DNA from 3 places in the Massilia sp. METH4 genome. Region 3 is predicted to be linked to each of the others. Evidence: predicted binding sites of a transcription regulator. Region 3 holds the regulator's gene; each other region holds the start of a gene.
The links. Region 3 encodes HrcA, which represses chaperone genes, less so after heat shock. Its sites were predicted from a motif close to TTAGCACTCNNNNNNNNNGAGTGCTAA; they were not measured.
Positions count from the first base shown of each region.

Region 1 (5,006 bases), 1.6 Mb from region 3:
TCGGCCATGGTGCCGCTGGCCGCGTCGAACAGCTGCAGGCCATGTGCCGCGCTGTTGATCAGCACCCGGCCATCCGGCCACAGTTCGCCGCCGTCGACGTCCGGCTGGTCGAGCACCCTGGTAAACGAGTACGCACCGGAGCCGGCCCGGCGCGAGCGTCGCGGCGGCCACGGCGAGCGCGCCGGTCGCGCCTGTCGCCAGCAGGCAGAGCGAAAGGCACAGGCGAAGCACGAACGTGCCAGTCACCACCAATCCCTTCAGGAGCCGCATGGCAGGCGAGACCCGTGGCTTTGGCGACGGAAAGACCCGGGCGGCGCCGGCGGTCGTGGTCCTGCGATCGTGTGGGAGGCGGAGATGATGATGCTTCCTTGTTCGTTGCTGTCGACGGCATTCTCCTTCATACGCTATTGCTCGTCCACAATACCGAAAACTCGGTGACAGGCACCGATGCCTGGGAAATGTTGCAGAAAGCCGGTGCCGGTGTGCTTTTAAGGAAATGTCCCAAAAAACGCGGTGCCTGTCACCGGTGTGGTTTCAGGAAACAAAAAACCCGGCGCGGGGCCGGGTTCTTATTGGAGCGGTGGACGGCGTTACACGTACGCGGCCAGGGCGCCTTTCATTTTCTTCAGCGCGGCGGCTTCGATCTGGCGGATGCGCTCGGCGGAGACGCCGAACTCGTCGGCGAGCGTGTGCAGCGTGGCACCGGAGCCGTCGTCGTTGGCGAGCCAGCGCGCTTCGACGATGCGGCGCGAGCGCGGGTCCAGCTTGCCCAGGGCCGTTTCCAGGCCTTCCGATTGCAGGCGCGTCACCTGTTCCGCTTCGAGCACCTTGGTCGGTTCCGACAGGTCGGAAGACAGGTAGGCGATCGGCGAGAACTTGTCGTCTTCGTCGTCGGTCGGCGCTTCGAGCGCGATGTCGCGGCCGGACAGGCGGGTTTCCATCTCGATCACTTCCTCGCGCTTCACGTCCAGCGTCTTGGCCAGCTGGTCGATCTGGTCGGGCGTCATCGCATCCAGGCCTTGCTTGTGGCTGCGCAGGTTGAAGAACAGCTTGCGCTGTGCCTTCGTCGTCGCCACTTTCACCAGGCGCCAGTTCTTCAGGATGTACTCGTGCATCTCGGCCTTGATCCAGTGCATCGCGTACGACACGAGACGCACGTTCTGGTCAGGGTCGAAGCGCTTCACGGCCTTCATCAGGCCGATATTGCCTTCCTGGATCAGGTCGGCGTGCGGCAAGCCATAGCCCAGGTAGCCTCGGGCGATCGACACCACCAGGCGCAGGTGGGACAGCACCAGCTTTTCCGCCGCTTTCAGGTCATTCTTTTCCTTCAGGCGGCGGCCCAGCGATACCTCTTCCTCGTGCGTCAGCATCGGCAGGCGGTTCACAGCGGAAATGTAGGCGTCCAGGTTACCCAGGTTGCCGCTGAACCCGAGTCCCAGTGCACTGCTGCCGGTCGGAACCAGGGCGGAAGGTGCGGACATCATATTCATTTTCATTCCTCGCTTGAAGGGTATTGCATGGTCACGCCGCGGGATTGCGGCACGACGTTTGCTTACAGCATGCAGTGTCGAACTTAATCCGGTCTTAACCACTGACAAGTGTTCTGTGTCAAGATTTTTACAGTTCAACGTTGCGTTTGAACATATATTAGCACTCTCCATCGGCGAGTGCCAATCACCCCAATTCTATGGCTCCGATAGCCTAATTACTATGGCTCGATACTAACCGTTAGCCCTGGGACACGGCTCGCCCGCCAGTTGTTACTGGCCAGAATTTGAGCTGGATCAAAGGATTTAGAACAAGATTATCGGTGGGGCATGCGGCGCTCTGTGCGTGAACGCACGATCGTTCGGGCAGGCATGTAGGAGTGCAGCCAACGATTTTGTACGCCGGCAGGAGGGTGTGAACAAACAGATAAGGGCGGCGCGCCGGATTGCAAGGGCGCGCCGCTCGGAAAAAGCTCAGTTCAGGCGCTTGAGCTGCCGGCGTACCGACAGCGCGGCACCCATCAGGCCGAGCCCGGCGGACAGCGCCAGCAACAGCGCCATCGCCGTCGGGGCGAGCGGGGCCAGTTGGAACTCCGAGGCATACAGCCGCGCGAACTCGGCGATCGCTTCGTTCAGCGGCCGCAGCGACAGGGCCACGGCGCCCAGTGCGACGGCGCCGGCGCACAGCCCCAGCAGGGCTCCCGTGTAGTAGAACGGCCGCTGGATGTACGTATCGGTGGCGCCGATCAGCCGCGAGACGAGGATTTCCTCGCGCTGCGTGAGCACCTGCAAGCGGATCGTATTGAACACGACCGCCACCACGACGGTGCCCAGCGTGGCCGCCAGCAGCAGTAGGCCCACGCGCAGCACGCCGAGCAGCGCACCCAGCCGCTTCACCCATTCCGAGTCGACCTGCACGGATTCCACGCCGGGAATCGCGCGGAGGCGCTCGGCGATCTCGTCCACGTGGGCGCTTTCGGCCGCGCTCTGGAAGGCGTTCAGCCGCACGATATAGCTGTCCGGCAGCGGGTTCTCGCCCAGCGTGTCGATCACGCCTGCCACGCCATTCTTTTCCTGCAAGTCCTCGAGCGCCGTTTCGCGCGGCACGAACACGATTTTCGCGTCCTTCGCCACGGCGCGCAGCGAGCCGGCCATGCCTTGCGTGTGTTCGCGCGGCAGGTCTTGCTTCAGGAATACGGAAAGCTCGGGGTCGACGGCCAACTGTTCCGACATCGGCCGGATATTGTCCAGCACCGTCACGCCCGCGAACGGCAGGGCCAGCGCGATCGCCACTACCAATATATTGAAGAAGAAGGATCCGGGCGCACGGCGCAAGTGCACCAGCGCCGAGCCCAGCGCATAACCATGCTGACGCAGCCACGCGCTCATGCGGCCTCCGTCATCAGTTCACCCTGCTTCAGGTGGATCACGCGGCTGGCGCTGTCCAGCACCAGTTCGTCGTGGGTGGAAATCAGGCACGTCACGCCCGCCTTGTTGAAGGCGCGCAGCGCGTCGAACACCTTGTTGGCGCTGGCGCGGTCCAGGTTCGCCGTCGGTTCGTCCGCCAGGATGATCTGCGGGCGGTTGACGATCGCGCGGGCGATCGACACGCGCTGCTGCTCGCCGCCGGACAGCGCGAGCGGGCTGGCGGACGCGCGCTCGAGCAGGCCCACCTTGTCCAGCGCCGCGCGGGCGCGTTCTTCCGCCTGGCCGCGCGGCAGGCCGGTAACGAGCATCGGCATCATCACATTGGCCAGCACGGTGCGGTCGGTCAGCAGCCGCTGCTGCTGGAAGATCAGCCCGAGGTTACGGCGCAGGAACGGTACGCCCGCGCTCTTCAGCCGGCCGATATCGGTGCCGTTCACGGTCACCTTGCCGGACGTGGGTCTCTCCATCGCCGCAATCAGCTTGAGCAGCGTGGACTTGCCGGCACCGGACGGGCCCGCCAGATAGACGAGCTCGCCCTTCGCGATGGTCAGCGTGACCCCGCGCAGGGCGGTGGTGTCGGACGTGTATTGTTTGGTGACGTTGGCGAATTCGATCATGGCCGCTGTTCAGCCTCAAGCGAGCAGGGCTTCGACGAATTCCTCGGCGTCGAACGGTTGCAGGTCTTCGATCTTTTCGCCGATGCCGATGAAGTACACCGGTACCGGGCGCACACGCGCGATCGCGGCCAGCACGCCACCCTTGGCAGTACCGTCGAGCTTGGTGATGATCAGGCCGGAAAGTTGCAAGGCATCGTCGAAGGCCTTCACCTGCGTCAGCGCGTTCTGCCCCGTGTTGCCGTCGATGACGAGCAGCGTTTCATGCGGCGCGCCATCCATGCCCTTGCCGATCACGCGCTTGATCTTCTGCAGCTCGTTCATCAGGTGCAGCTGGGTGGGCAGGCGGCCGGCCGTGTCGATCATCACCACATTGGTGCCTTTCGCCTTGCCGGACTGCACCGCGTCGTACGACACGGCGGCCGGATCGCCCGATTCCTGGGAGATCACCGTCACGTTGTTGCGCTGGCCCCAGATCATCAGCTGTTCGCGGGCGGCGGCGCGGAACGTGTCGCCGGCGGCCAGCAGCACGGATTGGCCGTGCGCCTGCATGTGCTTGGCAAGCTTGCCGATCGTGGTGGTCTTGCCGGCGCCATTGACGCCGGAAATCATCATCACGGTAGGTTGGTGGCGGCCCAGCACGAAGGGTTTCTCGAGCGGGCGCAGGAGGTCGATCATCAATTCCTTGAGCGCCGTCTTCACGTCCGCCGCGTCGGTCAGCTTGTCGTCCTTGACCTTGCGCTTCAAGGCATCGAGCAGGTAGCTGGTGGCTTCGATGCCGGCGTCGGACATCAGGAGCGCCGCTTCCAGCTCGTCGTACAGGTCGTCGTCGATGCGCGCGCCGACGAACAGCAGCGACAGGTTCGCCGATGTTTTCGACAGCCCGGCTTTCAGCCGGCTCATCCAGGATTGTTTTGGTTCCGGGCGCGGCGCCGTCTCGACTTCGAAAGCGAGCGGCTCGGCGGCCTGGTTCTCGGGGGCCACGGCGGGGGTGGCTGATGCCACGACGGCCTGCTCGGCAGGCGCGGCAGGCGGCACGTCGGGCGTGACGGTTTTTTTCTTGAAGAAGCTGAACATGTGTCGTGGAGGATGCGGCCCAGGCAGGCTCACCAGGGCCGGTAACACGCTAAGAATGGTTTCTTGCGCCCGCTATTCTACCAGAGCGGTCCCCCGAACCTTGGGAAGTGCTAATTTATTCAGGGCGGCGATCTTGGCCCTGAGAAAACGCGCCCAGCTGCGGCACAAATGGCCCGCCATATCGGCGGCCGTGCCCCCAGTATGACGGGCCATTTGCGTCTTGCTGGACACGTTTTTCAGGACCAATCTCATCCACCAGCAATAAATCAGCACTTCCCTTGCTGGAAAGGTATTTCCCGTGTTGGCACACGGGTTCAGGCCACGTTGATCGTCCGCTGCGCGCGGCGCCAGTCGGCCAGCGCCCGGCCCACGTCCGGCAGGGTGAGCACCTGCACATAAG
Region 1 is NZ_CP146614.1:2,877,305-2,882,310, forward strand. Features, by position in the region: gene V6Z91_RS12790 (ATP-binding protein) at 1-116, opposite strand, end outside; gene rpoH (RNA polymerase sigma factor RpoH) at 591-1,490, opposite strand; gene ftsX (permease-like cell division protein FtsX) at 1,962-2,876, opposite strand; gene V6Z91_RS12805 (ATP-binding cassette domain-containing protein) at 2,873-3,532, opposite strand; gene ftsY (signal recognition particle-docking protein FtsY) at 3,548-4,606, opposite strand; gene V6Z91_RS12815 (MerR family transcriptional regulator) at 4,921-5,006, opposite strand, start outside.
Region 1: the regulator HrcA is predicted to act here: its motif matches at 1,648-1,674, upstream of rpoH (RNA polymerase sigma factor RpoH).

Region 2 (5,006 bases), 730 kb from region 3:
TGCGCACGCTGCCGCCGCTGCCTTTGATCATCTTCCCGCGCCCGATCTCGCCCGGCCTGTACGACGCGATCCTGGCCGTGTTCCGCGCCGCCGGCATCACGCCCACGATCGGGCAGGAAGCGATCCAGATGCAGACGATCGTCAGCCTCGTCTCGGCCGGCATGGGGATCGCACTTGTGCCACAATCGGTCTCCAACCTGCGGCGCCCGGGAGTAGAATACCGGCCGCTGGCGCAGACCACGCCTCTCGTGGAGACCGGCCTGGCCTGGCGCCGTGACAATACCTCGCCCGTTCTCAAGGGCTTCCTGGATTTGATGAGAAAGAGACTGTAATGCTGATCCACCCGATGCCCGACCCCGTCGCCCTCCACATCGGCCCCGTCGCGATTCACTGGTATGGCCTGATGTACGTGCTGGCGTTCACGCTGTTCATCGTGCTGGGCCGCGTGCGCATCAGGCAGCCGCACATCGCCGCCCTGGGCTGGAAGAACCAGGACCTGGACGACATGCTGTTCTACGGCATGCTGGGCGTGGTGATCGGCGGCCGCCTGGGCGAAGTGCTGTTCTACCGCCCCGAGTACTTCTTCGCCAATCCGATCGAGATCTTCAAGGTCTGGCACGGCGGCATGAGCTTCCACGGCGGCTTCCTCGGCGTGCTGGTCGCCATGTGGTTCTGGGCCCGCAAGGCCCGGCGCAACCTGCTGGACGTGTACGACTTCATCGCGCCGATGGTGCCGCTCGGGTATGCCGCCGGCCGCCTGGGCAACTTCATCAACGCCGAACTGCCGGGCCGCCCCGTGGCGGACCCGAACCTGCCATGGGCGATGATCTGGCCGAACGTGGATGCGCTGCCGCGCCACCCCTCGCCGATCTACCAGATGCTGGTGGACGGCATCCTCGTGTTCATCATCCTGTGGCTGTTCGCGCGCCATGCCCGCCCGCGCCTGGCGGTGGGTGCCATGTACACGCTGCTGTACGGGTGCGCACGCTTCTTCACCGAGTATTTCCGCACGCCGGACTGGGAAACCACCGTGCTGGGCCTGCCCATCACCTCCGGCCAGGTGCTGTCGCTGCCGATGATCGTGGCGGCCATCGCCATGCTGGTGTGGTCGTACCGCCGCAATGTCCGGGGCACGGCCCCGGCGGCGGCGTAGGGCCGCATCAGCGGGGCGCCAGCCCCATTTGCTCCAGGCGCAGCAGGATCTCGGTCCTGCGCTCGCGCTGGATGTCCTGCCAGTGCCGGCCCTCGATCGCCCCGAGGAGCGCATACAGCATGTTCAGCGACGTTCCCGGCACCGCTTCCTTCAAGCGTCGATAGACTTCGAACGGGTCGTGCTCGCGCAACTGCCGCGCGCCGTGGATGCCCACGCGGGCCAGCACCGCACCGGACTTCGGGCCCAGGCCGCGCAGGCTGCTGACGGGCGCCTCGTCCATCACCCGATCAGCTTCAGGATGAAGCGCCATTCCGCCGGCTCCACCGGCATCACGGAAAGCCTGCTGCCCTTGGCCAGCAGGCGCATGTTCTCCAATTCCGGGTGGCTGCGCAATTGCTTCAGGTCCACGTAGCGGCCCTTCTTCACGGCCTTGACGTCGATGCCGATCCAGCGGGGGTGTTCCGGCGTGGCCTTGGGATCGTAGTACGGGTTCTTCGGATCGAACTGGGTGGCATCGGGATAGGGCGTGCTGGCGATTTCCGCGATACCGGCGATGCCGGGCACCGCGCAGCTGGAGTGGTAGAACAGCACGCCGTCGCCGACCTGCATGCCGTCGCGAATGAAGTTCCTGGCCTGGTAGTTGCGCACGCCGTACCACGACGTGGTCTGGTCCCGCGCCGCCAGCACGTCGTCGAAACTGACGTCATCGGGTTCGGACTTCATCAACCAGTATTGCTTCGGCATGGATTGTCTCCCGCGTTCGATATGGACAGACGTAAAAGCGGACGTAAAGTGCGGACGTAAAAAAAACGGTTGCGCACCTTGCGATGCATGCAACCGCTTCTCTATTGAATAAGGCCCCGCCTGTGCCGTCATGCCGGCATCCTGAACCTTACGGTTCAAGGCGGTCACAGTCAGTTCAACTTCGGGTTCATCGGACTAGCGACGCTCACTCCCGCCAAACAATTTTCCGCAACCTATGCGTGTAAATGGTTCAAGGAATATATGGCACTTCTCGAACACCGCAGGGTGACGCGTAGTTTACTCCTCAAACCGATCGAGGGAAAGTCCTATCGTGCGTCAGAAGAGATTTTCCTGCGGGGTCAGCGCACTGTCGAGGATGCGGTGCATCGCGGCGATCTTGTGCTGCACCTCCAGCAGGGAGATTTCGGACAGCGGCCCGGCCGGCGCCTTCGCCGTCAGGAACTCGGCCGCCATCGACAGCGCGGCCATCACGGCGATGCGGTCGTTGCCCTTCACCTTGCCGGTGTCGCGAATGGTGGTCATTTTCTTGTCCAGCAGCGCGGCGGCCTCGCGCAGCGCGCGTTCTTCACCGTCCTTGCAGACGAGGCGGTACGACGAGCCCAGGATGTTGACGTCCACGTTGCTCATGATTGGAGGTCCTCTTTCTCGGGGTTGGCGTCCGCCGACTCCAGCGGGGGGATATGTTCCAGCAACGCCGACACGCGTGCATGCGCTTCGGCCAGCCGCTTCTGGTGGCCGAGATTTTCAGCGACAAGCGCCGCATTGGCTTGGCGCAGCTGCGCATTCTCGCGACGCAATGACTGCGTCAGCTCGGCCAACTGCTCGATCTTGTCGGAAAGTTCTTGGAAATCTGCAATCATCCCGCCACTATAGGGCTGCGCGATAACGGGGTCAACCGAATCGGCAACCTTCTACACTTAATTACATCTTAATGGCCGGCAAAGTCGCCGCACGGGTCGATGGCGGCGACAGCCGGGATGGCCGCTTGGGGGCGGCGGCATGTACGTTAGCGCTCTTAGGTGATCGCGCCGATGACCAGCAACATTGCGCCGCCGAACAGCACGCCGAGCGCCGCGCCGGCCGCCACGTTGATGGCCACGCGCACCCACTCCGGCGCGTGGAAGTCTCTCGGTAATTTCGTCTGGAACATCGCAGCCTCGCTAAGGTTGGAGTAACCACGGAAATACATCGCAATCGACATCGCAACCGACATCGCCAACGACATCGAGCCATGCGTTCGAACCGACCGCTGGGGTGTCGAATGCCGACGAATGCGAACGGACAGTTTGCGCCTGCGGCGCGGCTTTGTCAAAACACAAAGAGGCCGATCGACCGCCTGTTGCGCGAAGCCGGCCGCTTAGACGTTTTTCCAATATGAATTCTCTTGAAATCAAATATCACCATCCCTATAATTGTTGGCACTCGTTAGCCGAGAGTGCTAACAAAGATCACAACCTCACTGTACATAAGGAGTTTTTGTATGAACCTTCGCCCCTTGCACGATCGCGTCATCGTCAAACGCCTGGACCAGGAAACCAAGACCGCGTCGGGCCTGATCATCCCTGATGCCGCCGCCGAGAAGCCGGACCAGGGTGAAGTGCTGGCAGTGGGCAACGGCAAGGTTGCCGACAACGGCACCGTGCGTGCACTGGAAGTGAAAGTCGGCGACCGAGTTCTGTTCGGCAAGTACTCCGGCCAGGCTGTCAAGGTTGACGGCGAAGAACTGCTGGTGATGCGCGAAGAAGACATCCTGGCCGTCGTCAACAAGTAATACGACGCCGTCCCCTTTTGAACAGATTCAGGAGAATTTTACATGGCAGCTAAAGAAGTGATTTTCGGCGACGCAGCGCGCGCCAAGATGGTTGAAGGCGTGAACATTCTGGCCAACGCGGTCAAGGTAACGCTGGGCCCGAAAGGCCGCAACGTGGTGCTGGAGCGCTCGTTCGGCGCCCCGACCGTGACCAAGGACGGTGTCTCGGTCGCCAAGGAAATCGAACTGAAAGACAAGCTCATGAACATGGGCGCGCAGATGGTGAAGGAAGTCGCATCGAAGACCTCCGACAACGCCGGTGACGGCACCACCACCGCGACCGTGCTGGCACAAGCGATCGTGCGCGAAGGCATGAAGTTCGTGGCCGCCGGCATGAACCCGATGGACCTGAAGCGCGGCATCGACAAGGCCGTGGCCGCCACCGTCGAGGAACTGAAGAACATCGCCAAGCCGTGCACCACCTCGAAGGAAATCGCCCAGGTTGGCGCGATCTCGGCGAACTCCGATGCTTCGATCGGCGAGCGCATCGCTGAAGCAATGGAAAAAGTGGGCAAGGAAGGCGTGATCACCGTGGAAGACGGCAAGTCGCTGAACGACGAGCTGGACATCGTGGAAGGCATGCAGTTCGACCGCGGCTACCTGTCGCCGTACTTCATCAACAACCAGGAAAAGCAAGTCGCCGTCCTGGAAAACCCGTTCGTGCTGCTGTTCGACAAGAAGATCTCGAACATCCGCGACCTGCTGCCGGTGCTGGAGCAAGTTGCCAAGGCTGGCCGTCCGCTGCTGATCATCGCCGAAGACATCGAAGGCGAAGCGCTGGCGACCCTGGTGGTCAACAACATCCGTGGCATCCTGAAGACCTGCGCCGTGAAGGCTCCTGGCTTCGGCGACCGTCGCAAGGCCATGCTGGAAGACATCGCCGTGCTGACCGGCGGCCAGGTGGTGGCTGAGGAAGTCGGCCTGACGCTGGAAAAAGTCACGCTGGCCGAACTGGGCCAGGCCAAGCGCATCGAAGTGGGCAAGGAAAACACGATCGTCATCGACGGCGCCGGCGAAGCCGCTGGCATCGAAGGCCGGGTCAAGCAGATCCGCGTGCAGATCGAAGAAGCGACCTCCGACTACGACCGTGAAAAGCTGCAAGAGCGCGTGGCCAAGCTGGCCGGCGGTGTTGCCGTGATCAAGGTGGGTGCCGCGACCGAAGTCGAGATGAAAGAGAAGAAGGCCCGCGTGGAAGATGCACTGCACGCTACCCGCGCTGCCGTGGAAGAAGGCATCGTGCCGGGCGGTGGTGTTGCCCTGCTGCGCGCTCGCGCTTCC
Region 2 is NZ_CP146614.1:546,773-551,778, forward strand. Features, by position in the region: gene V6Z91_RS02510 (LysR family transcriptional regulator) at 1-332, shown strand, start outside; gene lgt (prolipoprotein diacylglyceryl transferase) at 332-1,153, shown strand; gene V6Z91_RS02520 (TfoX/Sxy family protein) at 1,161-1,463, opposite strand; gene V6Z91_RS02525 (EVE domain-containing protein) at 1,433-1,897, opposite strand; RNA gene ssrS (6S RNA) at 2,007-2,187, opposite strand; gene V6Z91_RS02535 (cell division protein ZapA) at 2,234-2,545, opposite strand; gene V6Z91_RS02540 (hypothetical protein) at 2,542-2,778, opposite strand; gene V6Z91_RS02545 (hypothetical protein) at 2,934-3,143, opposite strand; gene groES (co-chaperone GroES) at 3,399-3,689, shown strand; gene groL (chaperonin GroEL) at 3,732-5,006, shown strand, end outside.
Region 2: the regulator HrcA is predicted to act here: its motif matches at 3,334-3,360, upstream of groES (co-chaperone GroES).

Region 3 (5,006 bases):
TTCTGCACGCACTGGATGACGATGGCGATCGACTCCGTGCGGCCCGCTACGCCGGCCGTGCTGGGCGGCGTGCAAGTCATGTATTGCGGCTGGTTCTTGACCGTCACGTTGTAGTTGTTGCCGTAGTCCACCGTTTGCGAGAAGCTGAACGACGTGGCGCCGACCGGGATCGACAGCTCCTCGCTGCCGTTGGCCAGCACGAGGCCAGGATTGTTCACGCCGGACAGGGTGCCGCTGATCGTGAACGAGGTCTTGCCGCCGCAGCCAGCCAGTGCCGCCGCCATCGCCAGCACCGCCGTGCCGAGGTATTTTGCTTTCATTGATTTCTCCAGGTAGCGGTGATCAGGATGCGCGCGGAACGCAGGAGACCACCATGTCCAGCTTGTCGCCCGACGGCATCGTGCCGGTGGCGTTCTGCACGGTGCAGGTCAGGCCTTCCGGTTGCTGCAGCACGGTCACGCCGTAGTTGGCGCCGTCATACACGGTGCCAGGGAACTCGAAGCTGGGGCCCGTGTCCGGCCGGATCGTCACGGTCATGCTGCCCATGGCCAGCACCAGCTGGTCCTGCGTCAAGCCGGTGACGGTGCCACCCAGCTTGTAGCTGTTCGTGACGCAAGTGACCACCGGGCGCAGCGCGCTGTAGTAGTTCGCGCGGACGTTCGTGGCAGTCGCCGGATCCGGCGTGCACTTTGTGGCGGTGGCCGGCTGCGCGATCTCGATATTGATCGTGGAATCTTCCGCGATCAGGTTCGGGAAATACACGGTAGTCGCACCGGCGGCCACCGAAACGGTCTGGTCGCCGTTCTTCAGGACGAGGCCCGGCTTGATCAGGCCATTGATGGTCACCATCAGCGACAGGTTGCCGTTGTCGCTGCCGCCGCAGCCGGCCAGCAGCGCGGCGCACAACGCGCCTGCGGTTGCGCGCGCATACATACTCTTCATAACAATAAACTCTCCAAATTGGTCGGGCGAATGCCGGGCGGCGGCTGGGCCGGACGTGGCATGCGGCAGGGCACTTACTGAGCCGGAAGCGGCGCTTATTTTAGTGCATTTGGCAAGGGGCAGTTCGCTAATTCCTTGTAACGACATGTGTCTCGGCGCCATTACTCCACCCGCCCGATGGCGCAGGAAGACTGGCGCCCCTGCAGGCGGCAGCGATTGCGCACCAGGCCATCACGGTCGTGCACTTCCACGTTCCAGGCATCGGGGCCGGTGCGCTCCATCGTCATGAAGCCGAAGCCGCCCTGCCAGGCGGAAAAGCTGGCGATGCGCGCGCCGGGCGCCGGTTCGATCGTGGATACGTCGTCCGGCAGCGGCACCACATCCTCCAGCGTGCCGGAAAAGCCGGCCACGAACTGGCTGGGGTGGTCGGTCTTGAACCCGATTTGTTGCCACAGATGCACATGGCCGGACAGCAGGGCCTGCACACGCGGCGGCAACAGCATCGGATTGACGGAACCAAAGCTCTGCTGCAAGCCGGCGTCGCCCAGTTCCAGGCGTACCCGGCTCGCCTTGTCCAGGCCCGCTCCGAAGCCCAGCACGGGGTGGTGGTTCGCCAGCAGGTTCCAGGTGGCGCGTTGCGACAGCGCCTCGGTTCCGGCATACACGTCGCGGTAGCGGGCGTAGCCGGTATCGCCCGGCTTCAAGCCGCGCCAGGACGTGGCGGCCGTATCCACCACCAGCAGTTGTGCATCGCCGCCCAGCGGCACCGCATAGGGATCGCTGTAGTCGCCCGTGGCATCGTCCGCCGCCGCATTGCAGTCGCGGCCAGCCTGCAATGGGCGCGGGTCGAGGAAGCGCCACCAACCCTGGCCGGCCCGGGCGCAGCTTTCATGGTTGCCGCGCACGACCACCCAGGGCGCTGCCCGCAGCAGCGGTTCGGCGGGGCGGAAGAAATCCTCGCGCCAGGTATCCCAGCCATAGCCCCACGGGCTGCCGGCGCAGCCGGCGTTGCCTTCCGGGCAGGGATTTTCACGGTAGTGATAGTCGCCCACGTGGACCACCAGGTCGGGCTGCCAGCGCGCGGCCGCCGCGCTCACGTCGGCGAACGGGAATTGCTCGGGATCGTTGCAGGCTTGCCAGGCATGATCGGCCTTCTTCAGCCGGCAGCCGGTATCGCCGATGACGACGATGCGCCGCACCTCGAACCGCGGTACCGGCAGGGCGGTGCCGGCCAGCGCTGCCTTCCGCGACTGCGCCGGCAGCGGCGCTTCGCAGGCGAGCACGGGAAAGGCGGAAGGCTTCGAATCCTCGGGGCTGGACGCGGTGGGGCGCTGCGCGAGCGTGGCCGGCGCCGCCCGCACCGCCATCGGCACGGGCCTGCCGTCGACGTCGAGCGTGGGGCAGGAGGCGGCCGCCGTGATCACGCGCGCCGTCGCCGCGCCTTCCTCGCCGAGCACCACGTAGGCCGAGAGCACGTCCGGCGGCAGCGGGGCGGTGGTGGCGCAGCCGGCCAGGATGGCGCCTGCAAGCAAGGCGGGCAACAAGGTGCATGATGAGGTGGACAATGAGCGCATGATGACCTCGACCAATTGACAGTCCGTTAATTTAGCACCGAATTCAGCACCGGCGGGTGCCGGCGGTACCGGCTATCGGAACGACAGCGTGCCTGCCTTCGGGCGCGGGCCATGCGACAATGGCTGCATGAACGATATTCCACGACCCAAAGCCATCCTGTTCGACCTGGACGATACGCTGTGGCCGATCGGCCCCGTGATCGAGGAGGCGGAACTCGCCATGCACGCGTGGCTGTCCGAACATGCGCCGAAGGTGGCGCAGGCGTTCACGATCGAGGAGTTGCGCGAGCGCCGCATGGCGCTGCTGGCCGAAAAGCCGGAGCACCACCTGGACTTGATCAAGTTGCGCCGCGCCGGCCTGGAAGCGGCCTTTGCGCACGTGGGCGAGGACCTGGCCCGCCTGGACGGGGCGATCGCGCAATTCTCGGCCGCCCGCAATACCGTCAAGCTCTACCATGACGTGCTGCCCGGCCTGCACCGCCTGGCGGAAAAGGTCACGCTCGGCACGATCTCCAATGGCAATGCCGATCTTGAAGTCATCGGTCTCGCCCACCATTTCAAGGTATCGCTGGCGGCCAGCCGGTTCGGCAAGGCGAAACCGGACCCCAGCATCTTCCTGGCGGCGTGCGAAGCGCTTGGCGTGGCCCCGCATGAAACGGTTTACGTGGGCGACGACCTGCGGCTCGATGTCGAAGGAGCCCAGAAGGCGGGGCTCCGCGCGGTGTGGATGAACCGCGCCGGCAGCACGGCGCACGTGGAGGCGGGCATCGTGCCCGACGCGATCTGCACCGACCTGACGGAGTTGATTGCGTGGCTGGAACAACAGTTAGCCGATTGAACTCCCGGCGCGTGGTCCGGCGGTGCATAATGAGTGCCTAGCTTGAAAACTGATCATGCAACTCGATACTCGTGCCCAAACCCTGCTCAAAGCCCTCGTAGAGCGCTACATCGCCGACGGCCAGCCCGTCGGTTCGCGCGCGCTGTCGAAGATTTCCGGCCTTGACCTGTCGCCGGCCACGATTCGCAACATCATGGCCGACCTGGAAGAGCTCGGTTATGTCGCCAGCCCCCATACTTCCGCCGGCCGCGTGCCCACGCCGCGCGGTTACCGCATCTTCGTCGACACGCTGCTGACCGTGCAGCCGATCGACGAGAGCGCCGTCGAAGCCCGCCTGCGCCCGCAGGCTCAACCGCCGCAAAAGCTGATCGCGAACGCGGCGCAGATGCTGTCGTCGCTGTCGCAGTTCGCCGGCGTGGTATTGACGCCGCGCCGCGAATCCGCGTTCCAGCAGATCGAATTCCTGCGCCTGGGCGAAAAGCGCATCCTGCTCGTGATCGTGGCCCCGGGCGGCGACGTGCAGAACCGCCTGCTGCTGACGGACGTGGACTATACGCCGGCCGAGCTGCAGCAATCGGCGAACTTCATCAACCAGCACTATCGCGGCCTCGCGTTCGACGAGGTGCGCTCGCGGATGCAGGGCGAGCTGCGCCAGCTGCAAGACGACATGGGCCGCCTGATGCAGGCGGCCGTGGAGGCGGGCAGCGAAGCCATGGCCGAGGGTTCGGAAGACATGGTGATCGCCGGCGAACGCAACCTGCTGTCGGTAAGCGACCTGTCGTCGAACATGTCGTCGCTGCGCCAGATGTTCGACATGTTCGAGCAGAAGACGGGGCTGATGCAGTTGCTGGACGTGTCATCGAAGGCTTCGGGCGTGCAGATCTACATCGGCGGGGAATCGAACCTGGTGCCGCTGGACGACATGAGCGTCGTCACCGCGCCGTACGAGGCCAACGGGCGCATCGTCGGCACGCTCGGCGTGATCGGGCCGACCAGGATGGCGTATGAGCGGGTGATTCCGATCGTGGATATCACGTCGCGGTTGTTGTCGAATGCGTTGAGCCAGAACGCGTAAGTTGCCAAGGAAAACCGGTGTCGTACACCTTTCCGGCCGGGGGGGCGGAAAGGTGTACGACACCAGGCACTCCAAGAAAAACGGCCCGTCAGGGCCGTTTTGGTTTCAATGCCGGTGCGGGCAATTGGTCTTGATACAGTTGCCGTAGATCGCCAGCGCATGCTCGGCGATCTTGAAGCCGCGTTCGTCGGCGATGCGGTGCTGGCGCGCTTCGATTTCCTCGTCGACGAATTCCTCGACGCGGCCGCAGTCGAGGCACACGAGGTGGTCGTGGTGGGAACCCTGGTTCAGTTCGAAGATCGCCTTGCCGCTTTCGAAGTGATTGCGGTTCAACAGGCCGGCCTGTTCGAACTGCGTGAGCACGCGGTACACGGTGGCGAGACCGACGTCCATATTGTCGGCCAGAAGGATCTTGTAGACATCTTCGGCCGTCAGGTGACGCACGGAACTGTTCTGGAAGATGTCGAGAATCTTCAGGCGCGGCAGGGTGGCCTTCAGGCCGCTGGCCTTCAGGTCGGTGGGGCTGTTACTCATGTTCGGTAGTCGGTTTACGCTGGAGTGCTTTATGATATAGCGT
Region 3 is NZ_CP146614.1:1,273,555-1,278,560, reverse strand. Features, by position in the region: gene V6Z91_RS05695 (hypothetical protein) at 1-320, opposite strand, end outside; gene V6Z91_RS05690 (hypothetical protein) at 343-942, opposite strand; gene V6Z91_RS05685 (metallophosphoesterase) at 1,104-2,516, opposite strand; gene V6Z91_RS05680 (HAD family hydrolase) at 2,644-3,354, shown strand; gene hrcA (heat-inducible transcriptional repressor HrcA) at 3,410-4,429, shown strand; gene fur (ferric iron uptake transcriptional regulator) at 4,535-4,963, opposite strand.